3 regions of the Vibrio sp. 03_296 genome follow, and region 2 is predicted to be linked to each of the others. Evidence: predicted binding sites of a transcription regulator. Region 2 holds the regulator's gene; each other region holds the start of a gene.
The links. Region 2 encodes PurR, which represses purine synthesis genes. Its sites were predicted from a motif close to TNANGNAAACGTTTNCNTNA; they were not measured.
Positions count from the first base shown of each region.

Region 1: purM (phosphoribosylformylglycinamidine cyclo-ligase) is a predicted target of PurR. The motif match lies at 1,042-1,061, and genes of this name have one in related genera.
Region 3: CIK04_RS00460 (NupC/NupG family nucleoside CNT transporter) is a predicted target of PurR. The motif match lies at 1,316-1,335, and genes of this name have one in related genera.

Region 1 covers NZ_NPKW01000072.1:17,377-24,361, forward strand. The annotation lists gene CIK04_RS09870 (uracil-xanthine permease family protein) at 1-193, shown strand, start outside; gene upp (uracil phosphoribosyltransferase) at 320-946, opposite strand; gene purM (phosphoribosylformylglycinamidine cyclo-ligase) at 1,125-2,165, shown strand; gene purN (phosphoribosylglycinamide formyltransferase) at 2,305-2,943, shown strand; gene CIK04_RS09890 (class II glutamine amidotransferase) at 3,029-3,874, opposite strand; gene lpcA (D-sedoheptulose 7-phosphate isomerase) at 3,922-4,497, opposite strand; gene fadE (acyl-CoA dehydrogenase FadE) at 4,839-6,985, shown strand, end outside.
Region 2 covers NZ_NPKW01000157.1:25,891-32,875, reverse strand. The annotation lists gene torR (two-component system response regulator TorR) at 1-161, opposite strand, end outside; gene torD (molecular chaperone TorD) at 397-1,044, shown strand; gene purR (HTH-type transcriptional repressor PurR) at 1,355-2,359, shown strand; cyclic di-GMP riboswitch class I at 2,557-2,645, shown strand; gene CIK04_RS21615 (TfoX/Sxy family DNA transformation protein) at 2,761-3,354, shown strand; gene CIK04_RS21610 (TVP38/TMEM64 family protein) at 3,479-4,156, shown strand; gene CIK04_RS21605 (DUF2007 domain-containing protein) at 4,170-4,478, shown strand; gene CIK04_RS21600 (alpha/beta fold hydrolase) at 4,524-5,318, opposite strand; gene glgA (glycogen synthase GlgA) at 5,573-6,985, opposite strand, start outside.
Region 3 covers NZ_NPKW01000007.1:51,454-58,438, reverse strand. The annotation lists gene CIK04_RS00460 (NupC/NupG family nucleoside CNT transporter) at 1-1,175, opposite strand, end outside; gene CIK04_RS00455 (LysR family transcriptional regulator) at 1,400-2,344, opposite strand; gene CIK04_RS00450 (lytic transglycosylase domain-containing protein) at 2,390-3,361, opposite strand; gene CIK04_RS00445 (YcgL domain-containing protein) at 3,413-3,694, opposite strand; gene minC (septum site-determining protein MinC) at 3,870-4,532, shown strand; gene minD (septum site-determining protein MinD) at 4,555-5,367, shown strand; gene minE (cell division topological specificity factor MinE) at 5,370-5,633, shown strand; gene rnd (ribonuclease D) at 5,716-6,831, opposite strand; gene fadD (long-chain-fatty-acid--CoA ligase FadD) at 6,919-6,985, opposite strand, start outside.

The DNA of each region.
Region 1 (6,985 bases), on a different contig from region 2:
CAACCTTGTGATTGTCGCGGTGACACTGGTGTTTGGTATTGGTGGTATGGCTTTTGGTATTGGCGAGTTCAGCCTACAGGGCGTAAGTCTATGTGGTATCGTGGCGATTATTCTTAACCTTATCCTTCCGCATGACATGGGTGAAAACCACGTAGTGGATAACGCTCAGATGGAAGAAGAAGCACAAAACTAATTGTTAAATGAAGCTAGGTTCGGTGATCCACACCTTAGTCGCCGAACGTAAAGCAATCCGAATAAAAAAATGCCTGGTCAGTGACCAGGCATTTTTTATTCACTTGCATTAAACAGATCGGAAAGATTACTTGGTACCGAAAATCTTGTCACCAGCATCACCAAGACCAGGGACAATGTAGCCCTTGTCATTCAGTTTCTCATCGATAGCAGCACAGTACAGTTCAACATCTGGGTGTGCTTTCTCTAGCGCTTCAATACCTTCTGGCGCAGCAACCAACACCAACACTTTGATTTGCTGACAACCTTTCTCTTTAATTAGATCGATCGTTGCGATCATAGAGCCGCCCGTTGCAAGCATTGGATCAACTACCAATGCAATACGCTCTTCCATGTTAGAAGCCAGCTTGTTGAAATATGGGATTGGCTCTAATGTTTCTTCATCACGGTAAATACCCACCACGCTGATACGTGCACTTGGCATGTGCTCAAGCACGCCATCCATCATGCCTAGACCAGCACGTAGGATTGGCACAACCGTTACTTTTTTGCCCTTGATTTGATCCACTTCAACTGGGCCATTCCAACCTTCAATGGTCACTTTTTCCGTTTCAAAATCTGAAGTTGCTTCGTAAGTTAAAAGACTACCAACTTCAGTGGCTAGCTCACGAAAACGCTTAGTGCTGATATCACCTTCTCTCATCAAACCAATTTTGTGTTTTACAAGAGGGTGTTTTACTTCAACAACTTTCATGTCCATCTCCGGCAATATAGATAAAATTTACATAAACTTGCCGATTATAAACGATTTCGTACAGAATTTCTCGTTACATTGCACAACAAAAAAACTTGCGCAAACGTTTGCTCTTTATATTCCAGCCCTGATAGAATAGCGCCGTTTTCATATCCAACTTCAAACCGAGGACTTCCCCGTGAGTGGTAACAACTCTTCTCTTAGCTATAAAGATGCTGGTGTAGATATTGATGCAGGCAACGCCCTGGTTGAGCGTATTAAAGGTTCTGTAAAACGTACACGTCGCCCTGAAGTAATGGGTGGCATTGGTGGTTTTGGTGCTTTATGCGAACTGCCAACGAAGTACAAGCAACCTGTTCTAGTTTCTGGCACTGATGGCGTTGGCACCAAGCTGCGCTTAGCTCTGGATATGAACAAGCACGACACCATTGGTATTGATCTCGTTGCTATGTGTGTAAACGATTTGATCGTACAAGGCGCTGAACCTCTGTTTTTCCTTGATTACTACGCAACGGGCAAGCTGGATGTTGATGTGGCTGCGGATGTTATTTCGGGCATCGCGGAAGGTTGTATTCAAGCAGGTTGTGCTTTGATCGGCGGTGAAACCGCAGAAATGCCAGGCATGTACGATGGCGAAGACTACGACGTTGCAGGCTTCTGTGTCGGTGTAGTAGAGAAAGAAGACATTATCGACGGTACTAAAGTCGCGGTAGGTGATGCATTGATCGCTGTCGGTTCAAGTGGCCCACATTCAAACGGCTACTCATTAGTGCGTAAAATCCTCGAAGTGTCTGGCGCAGACAAAAATGAGGAGCTTGCAGGCCGCACTATTGGTGAGCACCTACTTGAGCCAACCAAAATTTACATCAAGTCTGCACTCAAAATGATTGAGCAACATGACATTCACGCTATCTCGCACATCACTGGCGGCGGTTTCTGGGAAAACATCCCACGCGTATTACCAGAAGGCACCAAAGCGGTGATCGATGGAAAGAGCTGGGAATGGCCAGTCATTTTCCAATGGCTGCAAGAAAAAGGAAACGTGGCTACGCGCGAAATGTACCGTACATTCAACTGTGGTGTTGGTTTGATTGTGGCACTACCTCAAGATCAAGCGGAAGCTGCGGTTACGCTGCTTCAACAAGAAGGTGAAAAAGCGTGGGTGATTGGTGCGATTGCTCAGGCCGAAGCTGGCGAAGAGCAAGTTGAAATCAACTAAGCTGCAAAACCTAAAATAACTTCAGAATGAGGACGCTATGTCCTCATTCTGCTATTTGGCACACTGAAACCCCTGCAAAAAGCAGGTATTTTCTTGCAATACAGTGATCTTAAGAACCAGCAGTAAATGGACAGTGGTTATGAAAAAAATCGTGGTACTGATTTCCGGCAGCGGCAGTAACCTGCAAGCCATTCTTGAAGCATGCGAGTGTGATACAAGCCAAGCCAAAGTGTGTGCGGTTTTCTCAAACAAAGCCGACGCTTACGGCCTTGAACGAGCCAAACAGTTTTCGGTACCCGCTCACTACATCGATCCCAAAGCTTTTACCGATAGAGAAAGCTTTGATCGTGAATTGATGAAAGCGATGGACGAGTACCAACCCGACATCGTCGTACTGGCTGGCTACATGCGCATTCTGAGTGGTGAATTTGTACGTCACTATTTAGGAAAAATGGTCAATATACACCCTTCCCTCTTGCCTAAATACCCCGGCCTTCATACCCACCAGCGCGCTATCGATGCCGGAGACAGTGAACACGGCACCAGTGTGCATTTTGTCACGGAAGAGTTAGATGGTGGCCCAGTGATCTTACAGGCGAAAGTACCTGTTTTTGCAGAAGATGACGCACAAAGCCTAGCAGAACGAGTGTTAACGCAAGAGCACAGCATCTATCCCTTAGTGGTGAAATGGATGGCAGAAGAGCGACTTGCCATGCAACAAGGTGTGGCCTATCTCGATGGCCAACCCCTTGGCGGCGCTGGTTACGCTGCAGAGTAAGGCGATTTATTGTCGTCACTCTACGTCGAAAGAAAAATGGGTTGCTTATCGCAACCCATTTTCAATACAAACTCGCAATACCGTTTTATTCCAGTGGTTCCGTCGGCGCTTGGCAGCTTGGTTTTGCTGCTGCAAACGGGACATCGAGCAATAAATGTGCGTTACTGCTTACTCGCTCGCCAAAGTGAAACAGGCCGTACTCCCCAGGTTTCATTCTCTGCCAAGTTTCATTACCCGTAAGTGGCTGAGTCGCAATCACAGAGACAACGTCGTTAGGGGTGGTCTCTTCTTGAAAGTTTATCTCAACATCTTCATCCAGCAACGCGGCGTTGCCAAAAGGTGCTCGACGCGTGATCCAGTAAAGATGGTTGGTACAATACGTCATCACATACTCGCCATCACTGAGCAGCATGTTGAACACTCCTTTTTCTCGCAAGGTTTCACAGCAAGAGGCAAGGTAAGCAAACACCTGTTCCATATCCTGAGGAATATCAGGATAGCGCAGTTCCAATTGATTCATCAGCCAGCAAAACGCTTTTTCGCTGTCCGTTTGCCCTACAGGACGATGTCGCCCGGTATCCAACGATTGATAGTCTGTGAGCTGGCCATTGTGTGCAAATGTCCAATATCGCCCCCAAAGCTCACGAGTGAATGGGTGGGTATTTTCTAAAGAAACACCACCTCGATTCGCTTGGCGAATATGGCTGATCACCGAACAACTTTTAATCGGATAACTTTGCACCAACTCCGCAATCTTCGATTCACAACTTGGATTTGGGTCTTTGAAGGTTCTAAATCCCTTTCCTTCATAGAAAGTGATGCCCCAACCATCTCTATGTGGTCCGGTTTTACCGCCTCGTTGCATCAAGCCAGTAAAACTAAAACAGATGTCTGTTGGCACATTGGCGCTCATACCGAGCAATTCACACATCGAACAAAACTCCCTGAACAAAATCGATACGGGTTACCCCGAACAGATTACTCCATTTCTTTCTCAATCAATTGGATGATGATATGGATAATTTTAATATGCACTTCTTGAATACGGTCTGCGTAACCAAAGTGTGGTACTCGGATTTCAACATCCGCAAGACCCGCCATTTTACCGCCATCTTTACCCGTCAGAGCGATGGTTTTCATGCCCTTGGCTTTCGCCGCTTCAATCGCTTTCAGAATGTTGCCTGAATTGCCTGACGTTGATAGACCAAACAGCACATCGCCTTTACGACCGACCGCTTCAACGTAGCGAGAAAATACATAGTCATAACCAAAGTCGTTACTGACACAAGAAAGATGACTTGGATCTGAAATCGCAATACCCGCGTAACCAGGGCGATTTTCACGGTAACGACCCGTTAGTTCTTCGGCAAAATGCATCGCATCACAGTGTGAACCACCGTTACCACAAGACAGTACTTTGCCATCTTGCTTAAAAGATTCGGCAATCATTTTCGCTGCAGCTTCAATTTGCGCAATGTTGTGATCGTCGCTTAGGAATTTATTTAGTACGTCAGCAGCTTCAGTTAACTCATTTCTAATCAGATCTTGGTACATACGATGTTCTCTTTATCTTGGTTTATCACGTTATACGTCGATGTTTGCTGAGCGACAGCCTAGCTAACATAGCAATACGCTGAGTTTACCCATAAACAGGAAATAGTGTCGACACCGAAGCCTCAGTTTTCGCGGATTTGTAAAGCGATTCGCCCAAAGCTGCTTAGGAAATCACCATGGAAATCTCAATTTTAGAATTTTCACTCTACTCAGATCACTTTTTGCTCAGAATTGTGTTTTACATTTCTTTAATATTTTGATTACACTTAAACCAACTGGTTTGACCTCTTACCAAAACACAGACGTATAACACAACGAATTGTCTGAAAAGGAACCTACATATGGACATCTTGCTCTCCCTACTCGCGATGACCTTGATATTGGGCGTGACGCTCTATCATCGAATGTCATTAGTCAAATCCGTCACCTTGTTGACCGCCACGATGCTGCTGTTAACTTTCTCCGGTTACGTCGGCTCAATCGGCTGGCTGAGTTACTTCTTAGCGCTGGCGGTATTCGCTATGCCCTCTATACGCCAATCGCTCATCAGTGCAAAAGCGCTCGGCTTGTTTAAGCAAGTGCTTCCTGCCATGTCCCAAACGGAAAAAGAAGCGTTGGATGCAGGTACCGTTTGGTGGGAAGCGGAGCTTTTCAAAGGCAAGCCAGAATGGAAAAAGCTACACGCCATTCCAGCACCAAAACTCTCTGCTGAAGAGCAAGCCTTCCTCGATGGTCCGGTAAATGAAGTGTGTGCCATGGTAAGCGATTACCAAGTGACGCATGAGCTGGCCGATCTGCCTCCTGAAGTTTGGCAATATCTCAAAGATCACAAATTCTTCGCCATGATCATTAAGAAGAAATACGGTGGCCTTGAGTTTTCTGCTTACGCGCAATCTTTGGTGCTGCAAAAACTGACTGGTGTCTCTGGTGTTCTTTCTTCGACCGTTGGCGTACCAAACTCTTTGGGCCCTGGTGAGCTTTTGCAACATTACGGTACAGAAGAGCAGAAAAATTACTATCTTCCTCGCCTTGCAGAAGGTAAAGAGATCCCCTGTTTTGCCCTAACCAGCCCTGAAGCGGGTTCGGATGCGGGTTCCATTCCAGATGACGGTGTGGTGTGTAAAGGCGAATGGGAAGGCAAAGAAGTCTTGGGCATGCGCCTAACATGGAACAAGCGCTACATTACCCTTGCCCCTGTTGCAACGGTTTTGGGTCTTGCTTTCAAACTTCGCGATCCTGAAGGCTTACTCGGCGAGCAAGAAGATCTTGGTATTACTTGTGCGCTTATCCCAACAGACATTAAAGGGGTTGAAATCGGCAACCGTCATTTCCCTCTCAATGTACCATTCCAGAACGGCCCAACGCGTGGCCAAAATATTTTCGTACCGATCGACTTCATTATCGGTGGCCAAAAAATGGCAGGCCAAGGCTGGCGCATGCTGGTTGAATGTCTCTCTGTTGGTCGCGGTATTACCCTGCCTTCAAACTCAACCGGTGGTATCAAGTCCGCTGCATTGGCAACCGGTGCTTACTCGCGCATTCGTCGCCAATTTAAACAGCCTATCGGCCATCTTGAAGGTGTAGAAGAAGCGTTAGCACGCTTAGGTGGTAACGCGTATGTGATGGACGCAGCGAGCAACCTTACCGTTGCCGGTATCGACCTTGGTGAGAAACCATCGGTCATCTCCGCGATTGTGAAATACCATTGTACTCACCGTGGTCAACGCAGCATCATCGATGCAATGGATATCGTTGGTGGTAAAGGCATTTGCCTTGGTCCCTCTAACTTCCTTGCTCGTGGCTACCAAGGTTCACCCATCGCCGTCACAGTGGAAGGGGCAAACATCCTCACTCGCTCTATGATCATCTATGGTCAAGGCGCCATTCGTTGCCATCCCTATGTACTAAAAGAGATGGAAGCCGCCTACTCGGACAAATCGGATGCGGTAGAACAGTTCGATGCAGCCTTGGCTGGCCACGTCAGCTTTACCATGAGCAACCTTGTGCGCAGCATTTGGTTTGGTTTGACCGATGGTTTTGGCTCGAGCGCCCCAACGCACGACGCTACCAAACGTTACTACCAGAAGCTCAATCGCTATAGCGCTAACATGGCATTATTGTCAGACATTTCAATGGCCGTGCTAGGTGGCTCATTGAAGCGTCGTGAGCGTCTATCAGCCCGCTTAGGCGATATCCTCAGTCAGCTTTACTTGAGCTCAGCGACCTTAAAACGCTTTGAACAAGATGGTCGCCCTGTAGAAGACCTGCCTTTGGTTCACTGGGGCTTGCAAGACAGCTTGAAGCAAACAGAAGTGGCCATTGATGAGTTTCTGGCTAACTTCCCGAACCCGATTATCGGTGAAGCCTTGCGCGTCTTGATCATGCCATTTGGCCGTGTGCGCAAAGCACCAAGCGACAAAATCGATAGCCAAGTGGCTCGCATACTACAAACCCCAAGCGCGACACGTAGCCGCATTGGTCGCAATCA
Region 2 (6,985 bases):
ATGTCTAACATCACCAAATCAACGCAGCTATTTTGCAAAATATGACGCATCTCGGCACCACTTTCCGCTTCACTTACTGTGTAACCTTCTTTTTGAAAATAACCCGCAAGTTTACTGCGAGTCACTACATCATCTTCTACGACTAATACGTGATAGCTCATTTACACCACTTCATGTCATTTCTGTCTACACGGGCAGACATTCTATTCATAACTAGTAACATTTCTAGTCATACTTCGTTTGAAATGCAAGTATCTTGATTTTTATTGATTCAAAACAAGCTTAATATCAGACCATTAACAAGCTCAAATATATTTATATTTTTCTTAACAATAGGCGTTATTGTTATTCATTTTTTTTGGTTACACTTATAGGAGATTGATTTAGGAGCGATAAATGATGCAAGAGATAAAAGCCTTTAATGAAAAACGTGCGGAAATATATTGGTGGCTTTCCAGCTTATTTGCCAAAGAACTGACTCAGGAAGAACTCGATAAATATCAAAGCATGGAAATTAGAGCGTTTTTAACGGGATTGGCTGAAAACGATGCTCTGCGACCATCCGTTAACGCCTTTGTCGACGCACTCAATCGTCTTGTTGACCGTCAAGATGCGCAATTGGAATTAGCGGCAGATTTTTGTGACCTATTTTTGAAAACCGCAAAACATGGCGCGCTGCCATACGCATCAATTTACCTTACAAAAGATGGCCTACTCAATGGCGAGCCGGCACAAAAAATGGATGCTTGGCTAAAAAAACATGGTGTGCAGGTCAATCAACAACTAAATGAACCGGCCGATCACTTAGCGATCATGCTCGACTTTCTTGGCAACCTCATCATTCGCTCAAATGAGTTTGAACAAGATCGCCACATGGAAGATGCTTTCATCGAGCAAAACACATTTATTCAAGAAATGTTGCTCTCTTGGTTACCTACCTTCTCTCAACGAGCAGCACAATATGATGAGTTTGGCTTCTATAACAGCGCAATAAAACTACTTGTTGCGTTTTGTATGCTGGACAGCGACTATTTAGTTGGATAATAATTACGCCCTTATCAATAGAGCAAACACTCGGTTACACTTTAACCACTAAAGTGTGAACACGGATACACATTTCGCTGTTTGAGTAGGTTGCCACTCTTGCCGTCTCAGTCTAAAATTGAGACCGCAATCGATAAAATATGATTTTAATGCAAACCGCTGAAATACAGCGGTTTTTGTGTTTATTTAAAGCTAAGCTGCTGCTTTTCTAGTGTGTCTTCCTTACAAAGCGAATTCGGAGAAAGGTAGCAAACTGTGTTGCAACAAAGAATCGTAGATTCAAAATGCAACCTTAGACAGGACAATACCTATGGCCACAATTAAAGATGTCGCGCGTCTCGCTGGAGTATCCACGACCACAGTGTCGCACGTAATCAACAAAACGCGTTTTGTTGCAGAAGCCACTCAAGAAAAAGTCATGAAAGCGGTTGACGAGCTCAACTACGCGCCTAGCGCAGTAGCGCGTAGCCTAAAGTGCAACACCACTCGTACTATTGGTATGCTGGTCACTCAATCTACCAATTTGTTCTTTTCTGAAGTGATTGATGGCGTAGAAAGCTACTGTTACCGCCAAGGTTATACGCTAATTCTTTGTAATACGGGCGGTATCTACGAGAAGCAACGTGATTACATTCGTATGCTTGCGGAAAAACGCGTAGATGGCATTTTGGTGATGTGTTCAGACCTCACTGAAGAACTACGCGAAATGCTTGATAAGCATGCAGATATTCCTAAAGTGATTATGGACTGGGGTCCAATCAGCTCACAAGCCGATAAAATTATCGATAACTCAGAGGAAGGTGGCTACTTGGCCACTAAGTACTTGATTGAAAATGGTCATACAAAAATTGCGTGTTTAAGTGGTCACTTTGAAAAAGCCGCGTGCCAAGAGCGCATCCAAGGCTTTAAACGCGCGATGAAGGAAGCTAATATTGCCGTTAACAACGAGTGGATCCTTGAAGGAAACTTTGAATGTGATACGGCTGTGATGGCTGCTGACAAGATCGCGTCGTGGCAAGATCGCCCAACGGCGGTCTTCTGCTTCAACGACACCATGGCACTGGGTTTGATGAGCCGCCTTCAACAGTCAGGCCTTCGCATTCCTGAAGACATCTCTGTGATCGGCTACGATAATATTGAGTTGGCGGAATACTTCTCACCACCGCTAACAACCATCCACCAGCCAAAACGCCGTGTTGGTAAAAATGCATTTGAGATCCTTCTCGAACGTATTAAGGACAAAGAGCATGACAAACGCGTGTTTGAAATGCATCCCGAGTTAGTGGTTCGTGATACCGTTAAAAAAATCAATTAGTTAAGACTAATATTCTAAAGCATCCAAATCTGGATGCTTTTTTTTTCATTCTTAGTAAGTGATTTGTTAAGTCAAATTCTGTTAAGTTCTTAAAAACGAGCATTCATTCACTTAACTGCAACTATTATCTGAACCAATGTCACATTTTTTATTTGAAAATGTGATGTTACTCCAATAGAAATCGTATCCTTCTAGTGTCACGCACAGGGCAAACCATTTGAAAAAGTGGGACGCAAAGCCTCCGGCCTAAACCAGACGTTTTTTGGTAGGTAGCGGGGTTACCGATGGCAAAAATGCATAACAACAAGTTTACCCATTAATGACATTGTATTTGCATTGGTTTGCTAATCTCTCGGACCTGATTTGGTGGCGTAATAGTAATTACACCGAGATAACACATCATGGATAAACCGATACTCAAAGATTCAATGAAGCTTTTTGAGCAACTTGGTGCGATAAAATCTCGCTCAATGTTTGGCGGATTCGGCCTTTTTGCAGATGAGACCATGTTCGCACTTGTGGTGAAAGACCAGCTTCATATTCGCGCAGATCAAAAATCAACATTACTTTTTGAAAAGCAAGGGCTCAAACCATACGTTTATACTAAGCGTGGGTTTCCTGTTGTCACTAAGTACTACGCGATTTCAGACGCGCTATGGCAAGACCAAAATGCACTACTCGCTTTAGCCAAACGTGCATTGGCCAGTGCTAATAATGATAAACAACTGCAAGCAACAGCAAAACCTGAACGATTAAAAGACCTACCTAACCTGCGTTTAGCCACCGAACGAATGCTTAAAAAGGCGGGAATTGAAACAGTCGAGCAGTTGGAGTCTCAAGGCGCGGTTCGTGCGTACGAAGCGATTAAAAACACCCACAGTGGTGCCGTGAGCTTAGAGCTGCTTTGGGCGTTAGAGGGAGCCATCAATGGTACGCACTGGAGTGTGATTCCTCAGCAACGTCGAGACGAATTAGTGAATAAATTGTCTTTGTAGGCAAGCACGTTTATTATTTCTTATAGATTAAAACCACATCAAAATGATGTGGTTTTTTTATATCGTTTGAAAGATTTTCTGTCTCAATCAGGTCTGATAACCAAGCTATCTGGAGAAAAATTGAATGAACAAAAAACTCGTATTCGGAATCTTGCTTATCGCGACCATTATTTTATTGGCGGTTAATTTTAGTCAATACCTCACACTCGACAACGCTAAAGCACAACAACTTGCCCTGAACAGTTTTATTGAAGAAAAATTTCTGTTTGCTTCAATAAGCTATTTTGTCATTTACGTTGGTCTTACCGCCTTTTCAGTTCCTGGAGCTACCGTCGTCACGCTATTAGGCGCTGCTCTGTTTGGTTTTTGGTATAGCCTACTTCTTGTCTCGTTTGCCAGCACCATTGGGGCAACCATCGCATTTTTGAGTAGTCGCTACCTGCTAAAAGATTGGGTGCAGGCACGTTTTGGAGACAAACTTAGCGCGATCAACCAAGGCGTTGAAAAGGATGGCGCCTTTTATCTATTTTCATTACGCTTGATCCCTGTCTTCCCATTTTTCCTGATTAATTTGCTAATGGGTTTAACACCAATTTCCATTGGTCGTTACTATCTTACTAGCCAGATAGGCATGCTACCTGGTACGGCTGTCTACCTAAATGCGGGGACACAATTGGCCGACATCAACTCGTTGTCGGGGATACTTTCACCGACAGTATTAGCCTCATTTGCGTTATTGGGTGTCTTTCCTATCGCTGTAAAATGGATCATGAGTAAATTTAGACCTCAACTCTCTTCATAAAAGGAATTCACTTATGAAGATATTCACCGCCAACACGCCTATAGAAGCGCATATCGTGTGCCAATTACTGATGAATGAAGCGGTACAATGTGAGGTTCGAGGTGAGGGTTTATTTGGCTTGAGAGGTGAGTTACCAGCAACTGAGGATACCAATCCATACATTTGGCTATTGGAACCTGAGAAAGTCGATTTTGCTAAAGCGATATTAGCCAGCTATCGTGAGCAGCAAGTAGCGCATCAAAATTGGCTATGCCCACAGTGCGGAGAAGAAATAGAAGGTCAATTTGGAGCTTGCTGGCATTGTGGGCAAGTACTTGAGTAATGAGCGCAATTGACAGAGGAAGGCACTAGCCTTCCTCATGTTTTATTAGATTTGGCGTTGGATAAAATCGATCGAATGCTGGTTAAACTCGTCGGGCTTTTCCACATTGCACACATGGCCACAGTTTTTTATCTCTAGCAACTCACTCTGGGTGTGAGCAGCAACCATCTCTTTGACGGGTTTAATAAACATATAATCACGCTCTCCCATCAAATATAGCGTTGGGATCGGCAATTCACGCTCTTTGAAATAACGCATCAGTGGATTGACCTCTGCCGCGAGTATAAACCAGCGCTTAAACTCTTTTTGACACAGCTTCTTCGCTTCACGGATAAAGAGATGACGTGATTCCTGCTGATTTTTTTGCGGCATCACAATGTAGGCAAACAGCTTGTACAACCACATATAGGGCAGCACATGCTTGCCAAAGTTACCTAGAGAGACCAAGATACGAGAACGCGCATCGAGACGCGTTACCGCACCACCAAGCACCATGGATTTAACCCTTTCCCCCGCCAGTTCCGCTAGATTTCGGACAATGATCGTCCCTAGAGACATCCCAACGAAATGCGCGGAGTGAATTTTAAGATGATCAAGCACCTTGAGGATATCTTGCGTCACCGCCCCAAAGGTATAGCGGTTACTGATCAATTCTTTTAATAGTTGATTGGATTTACCGTGCCCACGTAAGTCAACCAATAACAGATTGAAATGCTGCTTGTACGCTTTAATTTGCTTAAACCAGATGGACGAACTGCCACCCGCACCATGCACAAAAACCACCCACTCTTGGCTGGTAGGATGGAGATAAGTTTTGTGAAATAGTAACGCTTGAGCCATAAAACAACGCCAAAAAAAGAGAAAACTAAAAGGTTTAAACAGTATAGCTAACCCACTTGCAATGGTGATGTATCAAATAGCAATCCAATCGAAATGGGGACTTCCGCCACAAGGATAGTCAATGAATCACCATAGTAAGAATGGGAGGCAAGAATCCTACCACATATCAATTCAAATTCTATTTGAGTTCGGTTAAAAAACGTAAAAAGGCACCATAATCAGTGCCTTTCCATTCATATTTCAGAACTTTTACTCTATTTTAGCGCAGAACGATACAACTCAACATATTGCTCTGCTGCCTTGTTCCAGCAAAAATCTCGTTCCATCGCGTACAGCTGAACTCGTCGAAGCTCTGTTAGATTCTGTGCATACAGTAACAACGCTCTTTGCATGGTAATCAACAACGCTTGCGCTGTGGGCTCATAGAACACAAATCCTGTCGCAGTCTCTGGATTCACATCGTAATCACATACACTGTCTTTTAGACCCCCAACACCTCTCACGATCGGCAAGGAGCCATACGCCATGCTATAGATTTGATTTAAGCCACAAGGCTCAAACTCTGAAGGCATTAAAAAGAAGTCGGATGCGGCTTCAACTAAGTGTGCGAGTTGATTGTTATAAGCTTCAACAAAGACAAACTTTTCACCAAACTGTGCTGCAACATCACGTAATTGCGCAGCAAGCAACGGGTCACCGGTCCCAACCAAAACCAGTTGAACATCCAACTTCAGGAAATCAGTCAATACTGGCAATAGATAATGCACCCCTTTCTGATGCGTCAAACGACACACCATACCAAACATAGCGACGTCCTTTACAGGTAAGCCGACTTGCTCTTGAAGCGCACGTTTACAGCCATTTTTCCCTCTCACCATACTCTGCTTAGTTGCTTTGTAGTTGATGGGTAAATAGCTGTCAGTATCTGGATGCCATGCAGAATAATCGCAGCCATTCAGAATCCCGACAAGATCATCAGATCGCGTTTGAAATTCCCACGCCATGCCATGACTGCCAAGTTCAGTTTTCAGCTCCTCTGCATAGGTTGGGCTCACAGCGTTGATTTTATCCGCGCTCATCACGCCCGCTTTCAGCATCGTCATATGCGTAGAGCTGACGGCGGCATCGGGTACATTTCGGCAATGAAATTCAGGTAAACACTGCATCTCATCATAGTGAAAGACACCTTTAAAGACCGCATTATGGATCGACAAAATACTCTTTGTTTGAGCAAAAAATGGATCTTGACCGTAACGGTGCTTAAGCAAGAATGGGACTAAGCCTGTATGCCAATCATTGGCATGCACGATCTCAGGCTGGAAACCAATCTTTGGTAACATATCCAAACAAGCAGCACTAAAAAAAGCAAAGCGCTCACCGTTATCCGTATACGCCTGATTATTCTCAGCGTACATCGAAGGACGATCAAAATAGTGCGCACACGCAATGAGATAGACTGGCGTATCGCCCAAGAAACGTTTTTTAACTTGATAATGAGTATGAGGCCAAGATTCTAAGTGTGTATCGAGGATGATTTCATCATCACACACATCTGGAATTGCGGTATAAGCCGGAATGGCAATTCTCGCATCATGCTGAAGATTAACCAAAGCTTCAGGCAGTGCCTTGGCAACATCCGCCAAGCCACCACTTTTGATCAAACCTTC
Region 3 (6,985 bases), on a different contig from region 2:
ATCGATGCGCTCATCAAGTTCGCCAAGACACCAGCGGTAATTGCACGGAAGCCGTACTTCGAAATGAACGAGCGTTTCTCAGGCACCAAGCTACCCAAACCACCGATCAACATCGCCATTGTGGAGATGTTAGCAAAACCACACAGAGCAAAAGTCACGATCGCTTGCGAGTGTGCACTCAGTTCTTGTTTCACTTGCATGAGCTGAATAAACGCTACGAATTCGTTTACCACAATCTTATTGCCGATCAGAGAACCCGCGGTAATGGCTTCATGCCATGGAATCCCCAACAACCAAGCGACTGGCGCGAACAGGTAACCTAAAATCAACTCAAAACTGAGAGAGATGCCAAACCAACTGCCGACCCAGCCCAAAAGGCCATTCAGCAGTGCAATCACGCTGACAAACGCCAGTAAGGTTGCCCCTACCGCTACCGCAATACGCAAGCCCGACATCGCACCGTCTGCCATCGCTTCCACCACGTTGGTCGCTTTTGGCATCTCAACGTTTTCCATCTGCACATCTTCCGCCTGAGCTTCAGTTTCAGGCATCAAGATTTTGGCCATCAAAAGACCAGCAGGTGCCGACATAAATGCCGCAGCAATCAGGTAGTTCAGTTCCACACCCAAAGAGGCATAACCCACTAAGGTACCGCCTGCTACTGAAGCAAGGCCACAGGTCATGACGGCGAAAAATTGCGAGTCACTCATGTGCTTTAAGTAAGGTTTAACCACCAACGGGGCTTCAATCATGCCAACGAAGATGTTAGCGGTTGCAGAAAGCGATTCAGCGCGGCCAGTCCCTAACAACTTTTGTAGGGCGCCACCAATCAAGTTGATTACTTTCGGCATCAATCCAATATGGTAAAGGCCTGAGATCAAGGCAGAGAAGAAGATGATGATACCAAGAACGTTAATCGCGAAAGTAAAACCGCCGGTTGCCAAACCGCCGAACAGAAAAGCGATGCCTTCCTGCCCATAGTTAATCAAATTGGAAACCGCGCCCGTCACGCCATTTAGCGCATTTTTACCCGCAGGCACATACAGTACCAACAACGCAAAGGCCACTTGCAATGCAAACGCCAATCCTACCGTTTTAAGACGGATATTTTTTCTATTGGTAGAAAGCAGCCAAGCAAAAAGCAAAATGGCTACGACACCCAAGAGTGAGTTCATAGTGATTATTTCCAGAGAGGGGGAACAAGGAAGGCGCGGATTGTATTACCAGCCTCGTAAGATGCAAGTCGAGAATGTTAACAAGGTGGTTCATTAGAAAAACGCAATAAAACCAAAGCACTTAACTCATTGAATAAAAACAAGATAAACGTTTGCCTCGTTTTATTGTTTCCATATGGAAAATATGTTTCTGGAAATAGAAAATATTTGTGACTCAAATCACTCTAATCGGGAAAGCTGACATAGGGCTCAAGCTGTTTGTCCCAATGACACGGCGTACCGATTTTTTGTTTAATGAAATCGATGACAGCAGAGGTTTTTTTCGGCATATGCTGGCGGCTAGGATACACAGCGTAAAATGGCATTTCCTGATTCGCGCGCCAATCTGGCAACAGTTGAATCAGTTTCCCCGTTCTAAATTCATCACCGAGCAAGTAGGTCGCCAGATAGCCAATTCCCCACCCAGAGATCGCCGCATCCCGAACCGCCTCAGCCAGATCGACCGAATAATTACCCGACACCTTAACGCTAAGGTGCTCTCCTTGGCGACGAAACGCCCAACTGGTGTAGTCACGCTCCCAGCTTCGGTAAATCAGGCAGTTGTGATTGGCGAGATCGTTGGGCTCTTTCGGTGCATCATGCTGCAACAAATAGTCCGGAGACGCCGCGACAACGAACTGACAATCCGCTAAGCGCTGAGCAATGTAGCCTTCTGGTAAATGCTCATGGTTGGTGATCCACAAGTCTAACCCTTCTTGCAGCATGTCGACTTTGTAATCAAACAAGTGCATTTCCACTTGCAGTAGCGGGTATTTCTGCCGCAGTTCATCAATGGCCGGGAGAATATGCAAAGTACCAAAGGATTGCGACAAGCCAATTCGTACTAAACCGGCAATTTCATCGCGCTGGCTCTCCATTTCATATTGCGCGTTATTCACCGCCTGCACCACTTGCTGGCAATGGTGATAGAAGGCCAGTCCGGCTTCAGTCGGTGTAAAGCTGCGCGTGGTGCGTTGGATCAACTTGATCCCCAATGATGCTTCGAGTTGCGCCAGTTGCTTACTGACATGAGAAACCGACACCGCTAAGCTCTTAGCTGCAGAAGTGAAGTTTTGATGTTTGACGAGGGCGGCAAAAACCACCATTTGTGCTGCGCGTTCAGATAACATGTTTATCGCTGTTGGCTTGTGGCTAACGCCACAAGCCGAATTGAATTAATTTTTGATGCGGTCAGCCAAATGGCTCACTGCCAGTGCAAAGTAATGCGAGCGATTCCACTTCATCAACACATTGTAGTTGTTGTAGACCAGATAAGCGCGGCCATTCTCATCATCAGGCATCACTAACCAAGCTTTAATGTCTTCGTTTAGCTTAGGTAACGGGCGGCCATTGATGCTGGTAATACCCAGTTTTTTCCATTCCTGCAGGTATTTGCCTTTCGCCTCTTCTCGCCCTTCCAGCTCAAGATCAAACCCTTTAGGTACGCGCACTTGGCGACCCCAAGTGTATTTGTCATCCCAACCAGATTGGCTGAGGTAACTGGCTGTTGAAGCAAACACATCGGCTTTGGTGTTCCAGATGTCTTTCTTGCCATCACCGTTGCCGTCTGCCGCATAGGCAAGGAAAGAGCTTGGCATAAACTGACACTGCCCCATCGCGCCTGCCCAAGAGCCTTTGAAGTTTTCAAACTCTATATGGCCTTGGTCTAAGATTTTCAGCGCGGCCATGGTTTCGGCACGAAAGAAAGCTTCCCGACGCCCTTCATAGGCCATGGTTGATAAAGCATCAACCACAGGGAAATTGCCGGTGAACTTACCAAAGTTACTTTCGACGCCCCAAAGCGCGACGATAAAGCGTGCTTGTACGCCATAGCGATCCGCAATCTGGCTTAATTCGGTGTAGTGTTTTTCATAGAGATCTTTGGCTTGTTTCACTTTCCAATCCGGCACCGCACGAGGAAGATATTCATCCAGCGTTTGCTTTTTCTCCGGTTGGTTGCGATCGGCTTTCACCGCTCGTGGCTTAAATTGCACATCGCGAAAGGCTTGCTCTATGGTTTGAGCCGAAATACCTTCTTCTGCCGCTTGGGCTTTTAAACGCTCAAGATACTGCTCAAAGCTTTCGGTGTTCGCCCACGCCGATGAACAAAGTCCGATGCTGAGTATCGCGGTTACCAATTTTTTCAAATAGTCCTCCTTGAGCAATCGAGCTGACCTACTTCACAAGGCGTTTAAACCTTAGTCTTCTTTCTGCTGCGCTTTACGCTCTTTATGTTGTTGTAATAGATTTTCTGGCGGAGGTGGCAGTTGCAAGAAAAAGCCCTCGTTGTTGAGCGATTCTTTTACTTTTTCAATGTTCACTAATGCCAAACTACGCCCTTCAAGATTCACCGTCATCACATGAGAAGGCTTACCGAACATCTGCATTAATGTGTCAGGAACCTGTGAAAAATCATCTTTTTTGGGGATGTAAAGATATGTGCCTTCTTTCTTAGAACTTTTATAGATAGAACAAAGCATGACAAGCCTTTTGTGCTGATTTTCGCGTTTGACACGCGAAATTTAATTTAAACCTAATTTTTTAGACGAAATCACTTATTTGACAGCAAGAGAACTTGCTGCGTATTGGGATGAAATATAACATGACAGCCTTAGTAAAAGACAACGCTCTTTCAACAAAGGCAAGAAGTATCTAATGTCTCACTCTCCAGACCTAAAAGGTAGCAGCTTTACGTTATCGGTTCTGCACCTTTGCAACAACTCGGTCGACACGGCTATCGAATTTGTCCAAGAAAAAGTTGAGCAAGCGCCCGCTTTTTTCGCGGCTGCACCTGTTGTGATCAATATCGCCAACGTTGAAGGCGACCTCGATTTTGTCGCGCTAAAACAAGGCATATCACAAGCCGGTTTTATTCCTGTTGGCATTACTGGAGCTAAAGATAAACGAACCCAGAATCTGGCTTCCGATGCTGGGTTTGCCATCATGTCGACCAGCAAATCGCCAACGCAGGCTCCTGCAAAGATGGCACCGACCAAAATTGTTCGCACCCCTATTCGTTCTGGCCAGCAAATTTACGCTAAAGACGGGGATTTGGTCATTCTTAGTCACGTCAGTGCGGGGGCCGAAGTTATCGCCGATGGCTCGATCCATATTCACGGCACCTTACGTGGCCGAGCGATTGCCGGGGCAAGCGGCCAAAAGGAAGCACGAATTATTTGCCATGACTTGCAAGCAGAGCTGATCTCAATTGCGGGCAACTACTGGCTCAGTGACCAAATTGAACGCCAATTTTGGCAGCAAAAAGTGATGTTGAGCTTGGTGGACGAATCACTCCATCTCGAAGCGCTCACTCAGTAAAGAATTAAAAGGAAATCACACAATGGCACGCATTATTGTTGTTACTTCGGGTAAAGGCGGGGTTGGCAAAACCACGTCCAGCGCCGCGATTGCTTCAGGCCTTGCGCTGAAAGGAAAAAAGACAGCGGTTATCGATTTTGATATCGGCCTACGTAACCTAGATTTGATCATGGGCTGTGAACGTCGTGTGGTCTATGACTTTGTTAACGTGATTAATGGCGAAGCGACGCTCAATCAGGCGATGATCAAAGACAAACGCGTCGACAACTTATTCATTTTGCCCGCTTCTCAAACGCGCGATAAAGATGCGTTGACCAAAGAAGGGGTCAAACGTGTGTTGGATGAGCTCGATGAGATGGGCTTTGATTTTGTCATCTGTGATTCACCCGCAGGCATCGAGCAAGGTGCGTTAATGGCGCTATACTTTGCAGATGAAGCAATTGTCACCACTAACCCAGAAGTCTCTTCTGTGCGAGATTCAGACCGTATCTTGGGGATTTTGGATTCGAAATCTCTGCGTGCAGAACAAGGACTTGAGCCGGTCAAGCAGCATCTCTTGTTGACCCGTTACAATCCTGCTCGCGTGAATCTTGGCGAAATGCTGAGCGTTGAAGACGTCGAAGAAATTCTGCATATTTCTCTGCTTGGTGTCATTCCTGAGAGCCAAGCGGTACTGAATGCCTCGAACAAAGGCGTGCCCGTGATTTTTGATGAAAACACCGATGCTGGCATGGCCTATTCAGACACAGTTGATCGCCTACTGGGTAATCAAGTGGATTTTCGTTTCCTTACTGAGGAGAAGAAAGGACTGTTTAAACGACTGTTTGGAGGCTAAATATGTCACTGCTTGAGTTTTTCCGCCCACAAAAAAAGACCTCTGCAAGCCTCGCTAAAGAGCGTTTACAGATCATCGTCGCCGAGCGCCGCAGCCAAAATGATCCTGCGCCTTCATACTTGCCACAGCTGAAAGAAGACATTCTTAAGGTAATCAGCAAATACGTTGCGATTGATCCGTCGATGGTCGATCTCACATTTGAGCATAAAGATGACGACATTTCCGTCTTGGAATTGAACGTGAAACTACCAGACGAAGAGAAGTAACCTTTCTTTCATCGGATAGAAAAACAGACGGCTGAGACCGTCTGTTTTTATTTATCCATAAAGCAAATGCTTCTAGCGTGCTCTAAATTAGTTTGTTCATTTTTTCGCCCAGAATGTCTAAGCGCCAACCTTGCATCAAATCTGGCAGGCGATTTTGATCGCGCTGATGTTTCCATACCCAACTGATCAAGTGATTAGTCTGCTTCTTCGACGCTAAAAACTCGCTCGCTAAACCTGTCGCTTTTGACGCGCGAGTGACTTCATCTTTGAGTTTTTTGAACAACTGTTTATAGCCCGGCAAATCCATCAAGCGTTCAATTGGCGCGGGATAATCTTCAGGGTCCGTCTCACGCGCCGACTTCACCATCGCAGCAATTCGATTGCCATGACGCTGTACTGAGCGAACATCCATCCCCTCTTCTTCCATGCGCTTAAAACTGGTTAACCCTAAACGAGCCACCGTGAGTAAGTCGTGTTCTTTGAAAACAAAGTTCAACGCTAAGTCGCGACGAATCGCCTCTTGCATACGCCAAGTCGCAAGCGGTTTGAGTATTGCAAGCTCTCTTGGCTTAAGCTGCCAAGCCCCTTTTATATCGAGGTACGCCTCTTCGACATTCGGCGTTTTTACGCGCTTGCTTGCTTGCAGTTCGCTCTCTTGTTGAGCCGCTTGCCACCAGCCCGCTGCCATCACTTTTTCCAACAAGATGTCGTACAGCGGCAGCAAGTAGTGAACGTCTGCCGCGGCGTATTCAAGCTGTTTGTCACTCAGAGGACGAGCCAACCAGTCCGTACGCGACTCACTCTTATCCAGTTCCACGTTAAGGTACTGCTCTACCAACGCGGCAAAGCCCGTCGATAGACCGTGCCCCAAAAACGCAGCCATGATTTGCGTGTCCACCATCGGCGCCGGAATCGTGCCAAATGCATTATGAAACACTTCCAGATCTTCGCCACATGCATGCAGAACTTTCATTACCGAGGCATCGTTAAGTAACTCAGCGAACGCACTCATATCAGTCAGAACCGTCGGATCAATCAGCGAGAGGGTGTCACCATCAAAAAGCTGAATTAAGCCCAATTGTGGGTAATACGTTCGGGTGCGGACAAACTCAGTATCCAACATCACAACGTCTGCTTCTCGCGCTTTACTGCATACCCTAACTAGGTCTTGGTTTTCGGTAATAATTTGGTAATTCACTCGTCTCTCGCTATCGCTTTGAAAATAAAAATGCCAGCCTTGGAATTCGGCTGGCATTTTAACACTCTTCGTGACACTTTGCGCGGCTTACGCTGCCTCATTCTCTTTGCCAAGCTTAGCATCATTTTCATCGCGTAATACGCGACGCAAAATC